Regions from separate parts of the Kitasatospora sp. NPDC092039 genome, predicted to be linked through region 2. Evidence: riboswitches for the same ligand, from Rfam matches in the RefSeq annotation. Region 2 holds a riboswitch; the other holds the start of a gene.
The links. A riboswitch is a leader RNA that binds a small molecule or an ion and turns the genes downstream of it on or off. The one in region 2 is predicted to bind thiamine pyrophosphate.

Region 1 (3,896 bases), on a different contig from region 2:
CTGGACGAACTGGACGCCGAACGGGCGGCCAACGACGGCGCGTACCTGCGGTTCCTGCGCGAACCGCGGATGTCCGCCGGGCTGTACGCGCTGGCCCCCGGCGACACCGACACCCAGACCCCGCACGACCAGGACGAGATCTACCAGGTGATCAGCGGCCGGGCCGAACTCACCGTCGGCGCCGAGACCGCGACGGTCGGGCGCGGCACGGTGGTGTACGTGCCGGCCGGCACCCCGCACCGGTTCCACCACGTCACCGAGGAACTGCGGGTACTGGTGGTGTTCTCCCCTCCGGAGGACTGAACGCCCGGGCGTCGGAGGACGCGTGCGGCCCGCCGGTTAGGGTCGCGTCATGAGCACCAAGACGCTGACCGAAGAACTCTGGGCGGCCATCGAGCCGGTGTACGCCGAGATCCTCGCCCACCCCTTCCTGGCCGGGCTCACCGACGGCACCCTGCCGCGCGAGGCCTTCCGCCACTTCGTCGTCCAGGACTCTCACTACCTGCGCGACTACGCCCGCGCGCTCGCCGTCTGCGCCGCCAAGGCGCCCGGCGAGGAGGACGTCCGGGCCTTCGCCGACGACGCGGTCGGCGCGCTGGCCGCCGAGCAGGGCATGCACGCCGAGTTCCTGACCGCCTTCGGCGGCAGCGCCGAGCAGGCCGCGGCCGAGCCGGTGCTGCCCACCACCCGGGCGTACACCAGCTACCTGCTGGCCACCGTCTACGGGGGCTCCTTCGCCGAGGCGGTCGGCGCGGTGCTGCCCTGCTACTGGATCTACGCCCGGGTCGGCGAGGCGCTGCTCGCCCAGGGCTCGCCCGACCCGCTCTACGCCAAGTGGATCTCCACCTACGGCGACGAGGCCTTCCAGTCGGTCGTCCGCCGGGTGCTGGCGCTCGCCGACCGGCTGGGCGAGGAGCTCTCCGCGGCCGAACGCCGCAGGGTGGTCGAGCACTTCGTGACCACCTCGCGCTACGAGTGGATGTTCTGGGACGCCGCCTGGCGCGGCGAGCGCTGGCCGGTCTGAGCCGTTCGCCGACCGGCCTTGCTCCCGGCACCAGTTGGTCGCTCCGGAACGCCGGAGGTTGTGCTCCGCCGGACGAGTTCTCCGGGGTCACCCGGGGGGTCGGGGTAGGGGTGATCTCGGGGTTCTCTCCGGGCCGCCGGGCCTCGTTCCGGCACTCGCGCCCCCGTACGATCGAAGTACCGAAAGCAAGCGGGATGCGGCACCGGACGGCGGCCGACCCGAGGGGAGAAGAGGAACCGACATGGCTGAGCTCTGGAAGTCGCTGCCCTCCTGGGTGCGCAACATCGTCATCCCGGTGCTGGTCCTGGTACTGGCCTGGAACGTCGTCGCGTTCGTGTTCGGCGTCGTCGGCGCACTGCTCTCGATCGTGATCAAGCTGCTGGTGGTGGTCGGCATCGCGGCCGCCGTGGTGGTCCTGGTGAAGAAGGCCGCCAGGAGCTGACCCGCCACCCCGCAACGCCGCCCTGAGGCCCGGTCCCCTCCCACGAGGGGCGCCGGGCCTCGGCCGTTCTCCGGTGGCCCACGCGACTGAGCCGGGGGCGGCCGCGCGGGCGGGCCGGGAGGCGCTCTGGACCTGCGGCGATCCGCTCGCTACGGTGTTGGGCGTCGTGTGCAGGCAACACCGCCTGCGACGCGGGAGCTCGGAGCACCGGGCTGAGAGGGCGCTGACCGGGACGTCGACGGACGGACCGACGGCTGCGTCGACCGCAGGAACCTGACCGGGTAATGCCGGCGTAGGGAGTAGAGGTCAGATGACCACGTTCGAAGCACAGCCGCAGTCTGCCCAGGGCGCCCCCAGCAGCGAGCGCACCGGCTACCCGACCCCGGCCTGGCGCAAGGCCCACCGCGAGGGATCGCGCCCCGACCTGCGCGTCCCGTACCGCGAGGTGCGGCTCACCAACGGCAGGACCGTCCCGCTGTACGACACCTCCGGCCCGTACACCGACCCGTCCTACGAGCCCGACGTGCGGCGCGGCCTGCCCGCGCTGCGGGACCCCTGGATCCGCCAGCGCGGCGACGTCGAGGAGTACGACGGCCGCGAGCCGCGCCCCGAGGACGACGGGATCAAGCACACCTCGCCGCGCGGCGGGAACCTGCGCAACCTGGACGCCGTCTTCCCCGGCCGCCCGCGTCGCCCGCTGCGCGGCCGCGACGGCGTCGCCGTCACCCAACTCGCCTACGCCAAGCGGGGCGTGGTGACGCCGGAGATGGAGTTCGTGGCGCTGCGGGAGGGCCTCGCGCCGGAGTTCGTGCGCGCCGAGGTGGCGCGCGGCCGGGCCGTCATCCCGGTCAACGTGAACCACCCGGAGGTGGAGCCGGCCATCATCGGCACCAACTTCCTGGTGAAGATCAACGCCAACATCGGCAACTCGGCCGTCACCTCCTCGATCGAGGAGGAGGTGGAGAAGATGACCTGGGCCACCCGCTGGGGCGCCGACACCGTCATGGACCTCTCCACCGGCCGCAACATCCACACCACCCGCGAGTGGATCCTGCGCAACTCCCCGGTGCCGATCGGCACCGTGCCGCTCTACCAGGCCCTGGAGAAGGTGGACGGCAAGGCCGAGGAGCTGAGCTGGGAGGTCTACCGGGACACCGTCATCGAGCAGTGCGAGCAGGGCGTCGACTACATGACCGTCCACGCCGGCGTGCTGCTGCGCTACGTCCCGCTCACCGCGCGCCGCAAGACCGGCATCGTCTCGCGCGGCGGCTCGATCATGGCGGCCTGGTGCCTGGCGCACCACCAGGAGAACTTCCTCTACACCAACTTCGAGGAGCTCTGCGACATACTCGCCGCCTACGACGTCACCTTCTCGCTCGGGGACGGGCTGCGCCCGGGCTCGATCGCGGACGCCAACGACGAGGCGCAGTTCGCCGAGCTGAAGACCCTCGGGGAGCTCGGCCGGATCGCCCGCGAGCGGGACGTCCAGGTGATGATCGAGGGCCCGGGCCACGTCCCGATGCACAAGATCAAGGAGAACATGGATCTCCAGAAGGAGATCTGCGACGAGGCGCCGTTCTACACCCTCGGCCCGCTGACCACGGACGTCGCCCCCGGCTACGACCACATCACCTCGGGCATCGGCGCCGCGATGATCGCCTGGTGGGGCACCGCGATGCTCTGCTACGTGACCCCCAAGGAACACCTGGGCCTGCCCAACCGGGACGACGTCAAGACCGGCGTGATCACCTACAAGATCGCCGCCCACGCCGCCGACCTGGCCAAGGGCCACCCCGGCGCCCAGGCCTGGGACGACGCCCTCTCCGACGCCCGCTTCGAGTTCCGCTGGGAGGACCAGTTCAACCTGGCCCTCGACCCGGAGACCGCCCGCGACTTCCATGACGAGACCCTGCCCGCGGAGCCCGCCAAGACCGCCCACTTCTGCTCGATGTGCGGTCCGAAGTTCTGCTCGATGAAGATCAGCCAGAAGATCCGGGACGAGCACGGCGACGGTTCCAGCGCCGTCGACACCGAGTTCGACGCCGAGGCGCTGGCCGGCATGCAGGCCAAGTCCGAGGAGTTCGCGGCCCAGGGCAACCGGGTCTACCTCCCGCTGGCCGACTGACGCCGGAGCCCGGCACCGGAGCGCCGCCCCGGGAGTATCGCTTCCCGGGGCGGCGCTTCGTCGCTCCCGCCTCCGGCGGCTCCACTATCTGCATTCCGCAGATAGTGGAGCTAGAATGCAGACATGACTGTCCTCACGATCCGGGACGTCCCGGACGACCAGATCCAGACCCTGAAGGTCCGCGCAGCTCAGGCCGGCAAGTCGCTGCAGTCGTTCATGCAGGACCTGATCGCCAGGGAGGCCTCCAAGCCCACGATGGCGGAGATGATGGCGAGGCTGAACCGGGAAACCACGGCCGACGTCAG
Region 2 (8,231 bases):
GGCCGGTACGGACTGCGGTTCCTGCGTGCGCCGCATCCAGGCGCTGCTCGGCGAGCACGGTGCCCGCCCCTGCCCGACCGCCCGGCTGGCCGCGAAGCTCGGGCTCGCGGACCCGGGGGCCCCGGAGGTCCCGGCGGAGCCGGCCGGGGAGGCCCGGGGGGCCGCCCCGGTGGTCCCGCTGCGAGCCGCCTGAGCGGTCCGGGCGGCCCGAGCGGCCCCTGAGCGGCCCGGGTGTACGGCCTCAGGACTCCGGCTGCTCGATGACCTGGGCGAGGTAGAGCGCCTCGCCGAGCTTCTCCAGCAGCTCCAGCTGGGTGTCGAGGTAGTCGATGTGGTGCTCCTCGTCGGCCAGGATATCCTCGAAGATGTTCGCCGAGGTGACGTCGTTCTTGGCCCGCATCACCACGATCCCGCGCTTGAGCCGGTCGATCGCCTCGACCTCGATCTGGCGGTCCGCCTCGAACATCTCCTTGACCGTCTGGCCGATCCGGACGTGGAACAGCCGCTGGTAGTTGGGCAGCCCGTCCAGGAACAGGATCCGGTCGGTGAGCGTCTCGGCGTGCTTCATCTCGTCGAAGGACTCGTGCCGGGTGTACTTGGCGAGCTTCGTCCAGCCGAAGTTCTCCTGCATCTTGGCGTGCAGGAAGTACTGGTTGATCGCGGTCAGCTCGGCGGTGAGCTGCTCGTTGAGGAACTCGATGACCTCGGGATCGCCCTGCATGGTGCTGCCTCCTGCGCTCGTGCTGCTGCCGTGAGTCCTGCGTGTGTCCTGCGTTGTCCTGTGCTGGGTCCTGTGCTGGGTCCTGTGCTGGGCATCCTGGCACCGCTTCGGGAGGAAATTCCAGTAAGTTCACACTCACTAGGACATGTGCCGGAATATCCGGTTCATGCCGAAGGGTGTCGGTGGGCGGTCGACCACTGGTCCGTACGGGCGGGGGCGCGAAGCCGTGCAAAGGGGCGCGCGCCGAGGCATGTCCGCCGTCTGTCACCATGGATCCATGGGTCAGTCGAAACACGAACCGCTTCCGCCGCCTGACCCGAGGCTCCCCCCGGGCCAGCGCGCGCAGCGCGGCTGGCCCGCCCTGCACTACGGGCCGGTGCCCCGCTTCAAACCGCTGACCTGGGACCTCCAGGTGTTCGGTGCCACCGCCTCGGCGGAGAAGCACAGCTGGGACTTCGAGGCCTTCAACGCCCTGCCGCGCACCACCGTCGTCGGGGACCTGCACTGCGTGACCAGGTTCTCGGTCCTCGGCAACGAGTGGACGGGCGTGTCGGCCGCCGCCGTGCTCGACCTGGTGCCTCCCGCGCCCGGCGTCACCCACGTCATGGTCTGGGCCGAGTACGGCTACAGCGCCAACCTGCGGCTGGCCGACTTCGCCGACCCGCGCACCCTGCTCGCCACCCACCGCAACGGCGAGGCGCTCACCGCCGAGCACGGCTTCCCGGTCCGGCTGGTGGTGCCGCGGCTGTACGCCTGGAAGGGCCCCAAGTGGGTCCGCGCGGTGGAGTACATGCGGGCCGACCGGCGCGGTTTCTGGGAGGAGCGCGGCTACCACAACCTCGCCGACCCCTGGCGCGAGCAGCGGTACTCCTACCAGGAGGAGCCCGGCGACGGGCCGCTGCGCTGACCCCGTACCGGCCCTAGAACAGCGAGAACTTGACCGTCACCGTGCTGCGCTGCGGGCGCCGCTCGCCCGCCGCCGGGCTCTGGCCGGACGAGGTGACCGCGCCGAACACGTCCCAGCCGCTGGTCTGCATGGTGAAGCCCGCCGCCTGGAGCGCCTTCTGCGCCTCGTCCTTGCTCATCCCGGTGACGTTCGGGACCGGCACCATGCCCTTGCTGACCACCAGCGCGACCGCGGAGTTCTCCTGCAGCAGCTGCCCGGCCGCCGGCGAGCTGCTGATCACCGAACCCTCGGGCACGGTGTCGTCGTAGGTCTCGGTCACCCCGCCCCTGGTCAGCTGGGCGCCGGTCAGAGCCGCGGCGGCGTCGGCGGTGCTCTTGCCGACGAGCTCCGGCACCGCGATCCGCTTGGGGCCCTTGGAGACGGTGACCGTGACGCTGTCGCTCTTGCGGGTGCGCGCGCCCACCCCGGGGTCGGTGGAGATCACCTGCCCGGACGGGACGGACTCGCTGAACACCTCGACGAACCTCCCGTGCAGGCCCGACTTGTCCAGGACCCGCTGCGCCTCGGCCCGGTCCTTGCCGAGCACGCCCGGCACCGAGCCGTACAGCCCCTGGGAGATGCCGTAGGTGGCGCCGCCGATCGCCAGCACGAGGGCGGCCAGCGCGGCCGTCCAGATCAGCGTCCGGCGCGGGAGACGGCGCAGCCGGCCCGGCCGGCGCTGCTGCACCGGGGTCGGCTCGTCGTACGGGCGGGGCTCGGCGAGCAGCTCGTCCATCAGCTCCGGCGGCATGTCCAGCACGCTGGTGCGCTCGGTGGGCGGGGCGTCGGCGGGCCGCGGCAGCGGCTGGATCACCGAGGTCGGCTCGCTGGTGGGGTAGCGAGGGCTGGGCCGGGTGGAGGCCGGCGGCTCGGCGTCCAGCTCGGCCGGGGCGAGGGTGCGGCGGACCCGCTGGAGGGCGGCGAGCAGCTCGACCGCGTCGTGCGGGCGGGCGCCGGCGGACCGGGCGCAGGCGCCGGCGACTATCGCGTCCAGTTCGGGGCCGACGGCGGGGGCGACCAGGGAGGGGGCCGGGACGTCCTCGTGCAGGTGCTTGTACATGACCTGGACGGGGTTGTCGCCGGTGTGCGGGCGGCGGCCGGTGAGCATCTCGTACAGCAGGATGCCGGCCGCGTAGACGTCCACCCGCTGGTCGGTGGCGGCGTCCGGGAGGATCTGCTCGGGGGCCAGGTAGGAGACGGTGCCCATGACCGTGCCGCCGGTGGCGGTGGTGGTCGAGGTGGGCGCGCCGTCGGCGGTGCCGAGTACCCGGACCAGGCCGAAGTCGGCGACCTTGACCAGGCCGCCCTCGGTGATCAGCACGTTCTCGGGCTTGACGTCGCGGTGGACCAGCCCGGCCCGGTGGGCGGCGCCGAGCGCGGCCAGCACCGGCTCCAGCACGTCCAGCGCGGCCCGGACGGACAGCGCGCCGCGGTCGCGCAGCAGGTCCCGCAGGGTGCGGCCGGGCACGTACTCCATGGCGAGGAAGACGTGGCCGCCGTCCGCGCCCTGGTCGAAGACGTTGACCACGTTGGGGTGGCTGAGCTTGGCGACCGCCTTGGCCTCGCGGATGAAGCGGGCGGTGAAGCCCTCGTCGCCGGCCAGCGAGGGGTGCATCACCTTGAGCGCGACGACCCGGTCCAGCCGGGTGTCGGTGCCCCGGTAGACGGTGGACATCCCGCCGGTCGCGACGCGCTGCTCGACCCGGTACCGGTTGTCGAGCAGGGTGCCGATCAGGGGGTCGTGCAGTGCCATGTCCACCCGAGGAGTCTAGTGGCGGCCCCGGCGGCCGGGCCCGGAGGACGTCGCCGCCGGGCCCGGCTGTGCCCGGGTTGTGACACGCGGGCGCGTCAGAACGCGGGGTGCTCGCGGGTGTCCAGGTCGGCCCGGCCGGCCATCGCGGAGGAGGCCTCGGCGTGGAAGCGGCGCGGGATCCGGCCGGCCCGGTGGGCGAGCCGGCCGGCCTCGGCGGCGTGCCGCATCGCCCCGGCCATCAGCACCGGATCCTGAGCCCGGGTCACCGCGGAGGCGAGCATCACCGCGGCGCAGCCCAGCTCCATCGCCAGGGCCACGTCGGAGGCGGTGCCGGCGCCCGCGTCCAGGATCACCGGGACGCCCGCGTTCTCCACGATCAGCTGGAAGTTGTGCGGGTTGCGGATGCCCAGGCCCGAACCGATCGGCGAGCCCAGCGGCATGACGGCCGCGCAGCCGACGTCCTCCAGCCGGCGGGCCAGCACCGGGTCGTCGTTGGTGTACGGCAGGACGGTGAAGCCGTCGTCGACCAGGGTCTCGGCGGCGTCCAGCAGCTCGATCGGGTCGGGCAGCAGGGTGCGCTCGTCGGCGATCACCTCCAGCTTGACCCAGTCGGTGCCGAGCGCCTCGCGGGCCAGCCGGGCGGTCAGCACGGCCTCGCCGGCGGTGAAGCAGCCGGCCGTGTTGGGCAGCACCCGGATGCCGTTGCGGGTCAGCACGTCCAGGACGGAGCCCTGGGTGGAGGCGTCGACCCGGCGCATCGCGACGGTGGTCAGCTCGGTGCCGGAGGCGAGCAGCGCGCGCTCCAGGACCTCCAGGCTGGGGGCGCCGCCGGTGCCCATGATCAGCCGGGAGGAGAAGGCCGTGCCGGCGATGGTGAGGCTGTCCCCATCGGTGGAGAGGAGGGCGTCGGCCATGGTTCAGCCTCCCTGCACGGCGGTGAGGATCTCGATCCGGTCGCCGGTGTTCAGCGCCGTTCCCGGCCACGAACCGCGGGGCACCACGGCCTCGTTGAGCGCGGCGGCGACACCGGTGTTGGCGGCGCTGACGGCGGACACCACCTCGGCGAGGGTGGTCGTGGCGGGCACCCGGCGGGGCTCGCCGTTGACGGTCAGGGCGATCGAGTTCCGGGCGGTCTGGTCGTGGGTGGTCTCGGTCATGCGGAGGCCTTCGTCGTGGAGCGGTCGGGGGAGAAGCGCAGGGGGGTGAACGGCCGTGCGAGCTCGGGGACTTCGCCGGTGGCGAGGTACTCGGCGACCAGGTCGGCGGTCACCGGGGTGAGCAGGACGCCGTTGCGGTAGTGGCCGGTGGCGGCGACCAGCCCGGGCAGCGAGGTCGGGCCCAGCAGCGGGGCGTTGTCCGGCGAGCCGGGGCGCAGCCCGGCCGAGGTCTCCAGCAGCGGGAGTTCGGTGATGCCCGGGACCAACTCGTGCGCGTCGCGGAGGAGTTCGTACACCCCGCCGGCGGTGACGGTGGTGTCGTAGCCCTGCTCCTCGGTGGTCGCGCCGACCACCAGCTCGCCGTTCTCCCGGGGTACCAGGTAGAGGTGCCGGCCGCGGACGACGGCGCGGACGTTGCGGGACAGGAACGGGCGGTAGGCGTCCGGGACGTGCAGCCGCAGCACCTGCCCCTTCACCGGGCGGATCGCGGGCAGCACCCCCTCGGGCAGGCCGGGCAGCCGGTGGCTGTGCGGGCCGGCGGCGAGCACGGTCCGGTCGGCGGTCACGGTCTCGTGGGTGCTCAGGCGGGCGCCGGCCGCCCGGCCGTCGCCGACCAGCAGCTCGACCGCCTCGGCCCGGTGGACCAGGACACCGGCGCGCTCGCAGGCGAGGACCAGGGCCCGGAGCAGCCGGCGGCCGTCCACCTGGTGGTCCTCGGCCACGTGCAGGCCGCCGCGCACGCCGGGGGCGAGCATCGGCTCCAGCCTGCGGGCCTCCCGGCCGGTCAGCCAGGCCGAGTCCAGGCCGAGCCGCTGGTGGAAGGCGTGCAGTTCGCGCAGTTCCTCGCGGTCGTCGGAGTCCAGCGCGACGGCGAGCGTGCCGCACCGGCGGTAACCGGTGTCCTGGCCGCCGCTCGCCTCGGTGAGTTCGGCGGCGAAGGCCGCGTACCGCTCGTTCGAGGCCATCCCGAGGCGCAGCAGCGGCTCCTCGCCGTACTGCAGCTCGGTGACCGGGGCGAGCATCCCGGCCGCGACCTGGGCCGCGCCGCCACCGGGGGAGGGGTCGACCACGACCACGTTCCGCAGGCCGCGCTGGGCGGCGCGCCAGGCGACGGCGAGGCCGATGATCCCCCCGCCGATCACCAGCACGTCGGCGTGGGCGCCCGATGGCAAGCGTGACAAGGCTGCTCTTCTCCCTTCGCCGGTATGACCCGGATCAGGTTCGGACGGTCGCAGGCCGTGTCAGCCCGCCTCTCAGCCCGGTACGCCGGGCTCCCGTGTGGTGTTCCCACCTTAACGCCGGGGGTCGTCCCGGCCGAAGGCGCGTACGAGGCGTGGACGGGGGTGGGACGGTGGGGTGGGACAGCGGGGGGCGGCGGGGCGGGACGGCCCGCGGCCGCCGGCCGGCGGCTGAGTACAGTGACGGGCGTGGCAGAGCTGAGCGGAACGGATCGGGTGGTCGTCGTCGGAGCCGGGCTGGCCGGGGCGCAGTGCGCGCTGAAGCTGCGGCAGGGCGGCTGGCGGGGGCGGATCGCCCTGGTCGGCGAGGAGCCGCACGCGCCGTACGACCGGCCGCCGCTCTCCAAGGACGTGCTGCTCGGCAAGACCGACTCCACGGCTCTGGACATCGACTACGGGCAGCTCGGCATCGAGCTGCTCACCGGCCGCCGCGCCACCGGCCTGACCCCCGGCGTGCTGCACACCGACGGCGGCGACCTCCCGTACGGCTCGCTGGTGATCGCCACCGGCGCCGTCCCGCGCGCACTGCCCGGCGCCGAACGGGCGCACCTGCTGCACACCCTGGACGACGCCCTGGCGCTGCGCGCGCTGCTGCGCCCCGGGCTGCGGCTGGTGCTGGTCGGCGCGGGCTGGATCGGCGCCGAGGTGGCCACCGCGGCCCGCGCGGCGGGCTGTGCGGTGACGGTGGTCGAGGCCGGTCCGGCGCCGCTGCCCGGCGCGCTGCCGACGGGGATCGGTTCGGCGATGGCCGCCTGGTACGCCGGGGCCGGGGTCGACCTGCGCTGCGGGGTCGGCGTGGCCGCCGTCGAGCCCGGCGCGGTGCTGCTGGCGGACGGCTCCCACCTGCCCGCCGACGAGGTGGTGGTCGGCATCGGGGCCCGCCCGGCGACCGGCTGGCTGGCCGGCTCGGGGGTCGAGCTGGACCCGACCGGCGCCGTCGTGGTGGACGGGCGGCTGCGCACCTCGGTGCCCGGCGTCTTCGCGGCGGGCGACTGCGTCAGCTACCCCTCGGCCCGGGCCGGGGCCCGGCTGGCCGTCCAGCACTGGGACCACGCCCTGCAGTCCGGCGAGGCGGTGGCCGCCGCCGTGCTGGGCGCGGACGGGCCGGCCTACGACCCGGTGCCGTACTTCTGGTCCGAGCAGTTCGGGCGGATGGTCCAGTACGCCGGCCGGCACGCCGACGGCGACGAGCTGGTCCGGCGCGGCGACCCGCGGGACGCCGACTGGTCGGTGCTCTGGCTGCGCGACGGCGTGCCCAGCGCGCTGCTGACCGTGGACCGGCCGCGCGACCTCACCCAGGGGCGCCGGCTGATCGAGCGCGGCACCGCGCTGGATCCGGTCCGCGCGGCCGACCCGGCGGTGCCGCTGAAGGCGGCCACGGCGTAGGGCCGTGTGCGCGGGAGGCGTCCGAGGTGGCAGTCTGGTGCCGTGAGCGAGATCGATGCCAAGACTGAAGCCCTGGTCCCCGAGTGGCTGTACCTGCCCGACATCTCCGAGAAGTGGGGTGTGCTGGTCACCGAGGTCCGCAACATGGTCAAGAAGGGTGACCTGATCGCGGTCCGCCGCGGCCCCAACAAGTCCCTGCAGGTCCCGGCCGCCTTCATCGACGAGGACGGCCCGGTCAAGCACCTGGTCGGGCTGCTGACCGTGCTGCGGGACAGCGGGTTCTCCGACGACGAGATCATCGCGTGGATGTTCACCGAGGACGAGTCGCTGCCCGGCACCCCGGTGCAGGCGCTGTGGGAGAACCGGGCGACCGAGGTCAAGCGCCGCGCCCAGGCCATGGCGCTGTGACCACCGACCCGCGCGCCCGGCTCGCCGACGCCCGGCTGTACCTGTGCACCGACGCCCGCCGCGAGCAGGGCGACCTCGCCGAGTTCCTGGACGCGGCGCTGGCGGGCGGGGTGGACATCGTCCAGCTGCGCGACAAGGGCCTGGAGGCCAAGCAGGAGCTGGAGGCCCTGGAGGTCTTCGCCGACGCCTGCCGCCGGCACGGCAAGCTGCTGGCCGTCAACGACCGCGCCGACGTCGCCCACGCGGCCCGGCCGGACGTGCTGCACCTCGGCCAGGACGACCTGCCGGTGCCCGCCGCCCGGGCGATCCTCGGCGAGGACGTGCTGATCGGCCGTTCCTGCCACGCCGAGTCCGAGGTGGACGCGGCGGTCGCCGAGCCCGGCGTGGACTACTTCTGCACCGGTCCGGTCTGGCCGACCCCGACCAAGCCGGGCCGCCCGGCGCCGGGCCTCGGCCTGGTCTCGTACGCGGCGAGGCAGGCCACCGACCGGCCGTGGTTCGCGATCGGCGGGATCGACCTCGGCAACCTGGACGAGGTGCTGGCGGCCGGTGCCCGCCGGATCGTCGTGGTGCGGGCCGTCACCGCCGCGGCGGACCCGCGGGCGGCCGCCGCCGAGCTGTC

Region 1: linked by a shared signal. The riboswitch ahead of thiC (phosphomethylpyrimidine synthase ThiC) and the one ahead of thiO (glycine oxidase ThiO) in region 2 are both predicted to bind thiamine pyrophosphate.

The regions. Positions count from the first base shown of each region.
Region 1 covers NZ_JBIVSD010000003.1:385,455-389,350, forward strand. The annotation lists gene ACIQI7_RS08005 (cupin domain-containing protein) at 1-303, shown strand, start outside; gene tenA (thiaminase II) at 353-1,024, shown strand; gene ACIQI7_RS08015 (DUF5326 family protein) at 1,266-1,466, shown strand; TPP riboswitch at 1,648-1,782, shown strand; gene thiC (phosphomethylpyrimidine synthase ThiC) at 1,777-3,591, shown strand; gene ACIQI7_RS08025 (FitA-like ribbon-helix-helix domain-containing protein) at 3,715-3,896, shown strand, end outside.
Region 2 covers NZ_JBIVSD010000004.1:86,152-94,382, reverse strand. The annotation lists gene ACIQI7_RS10005 (bacterioferritin-associated ferredoxin) at 1-193, shown strand, start outside; gene bfr (bacterioferritin) at 242-721, opposite strand; gene ACIQI7_RS09995 (molybdopterin-dependent oxidoreductase) at 999-1,628, shown strand; gene pknB (Stk1 family PASTA domain-containing Ser/Thr kinase) at 1,642-3,420, opposite strand; gene ACIQI7_RS09985 (thiazole synthase) at 3,516-4,334, opposite strand; gene thiS (sulfur carrier protein ThiS) at 4,338-4,577, opposite strand; gene thiO (glycine oxidase ThiO) at 4,574-5,758, opposite strand; TPP riboswitch at 5,753-5,865, opposite strand; gene ACIQI7_RS09970 (NAD(P)/FAD-dependent oxidoreductase) at 5,996-7,201, shown strand; gene ACIQI7_RS09965 (Rv2175c family DNA-binding protein) at 7,244-7,609, shown strand; gene thiE (thiamine phosphate synthase) at 7,606-8,231, shown strand, end outside.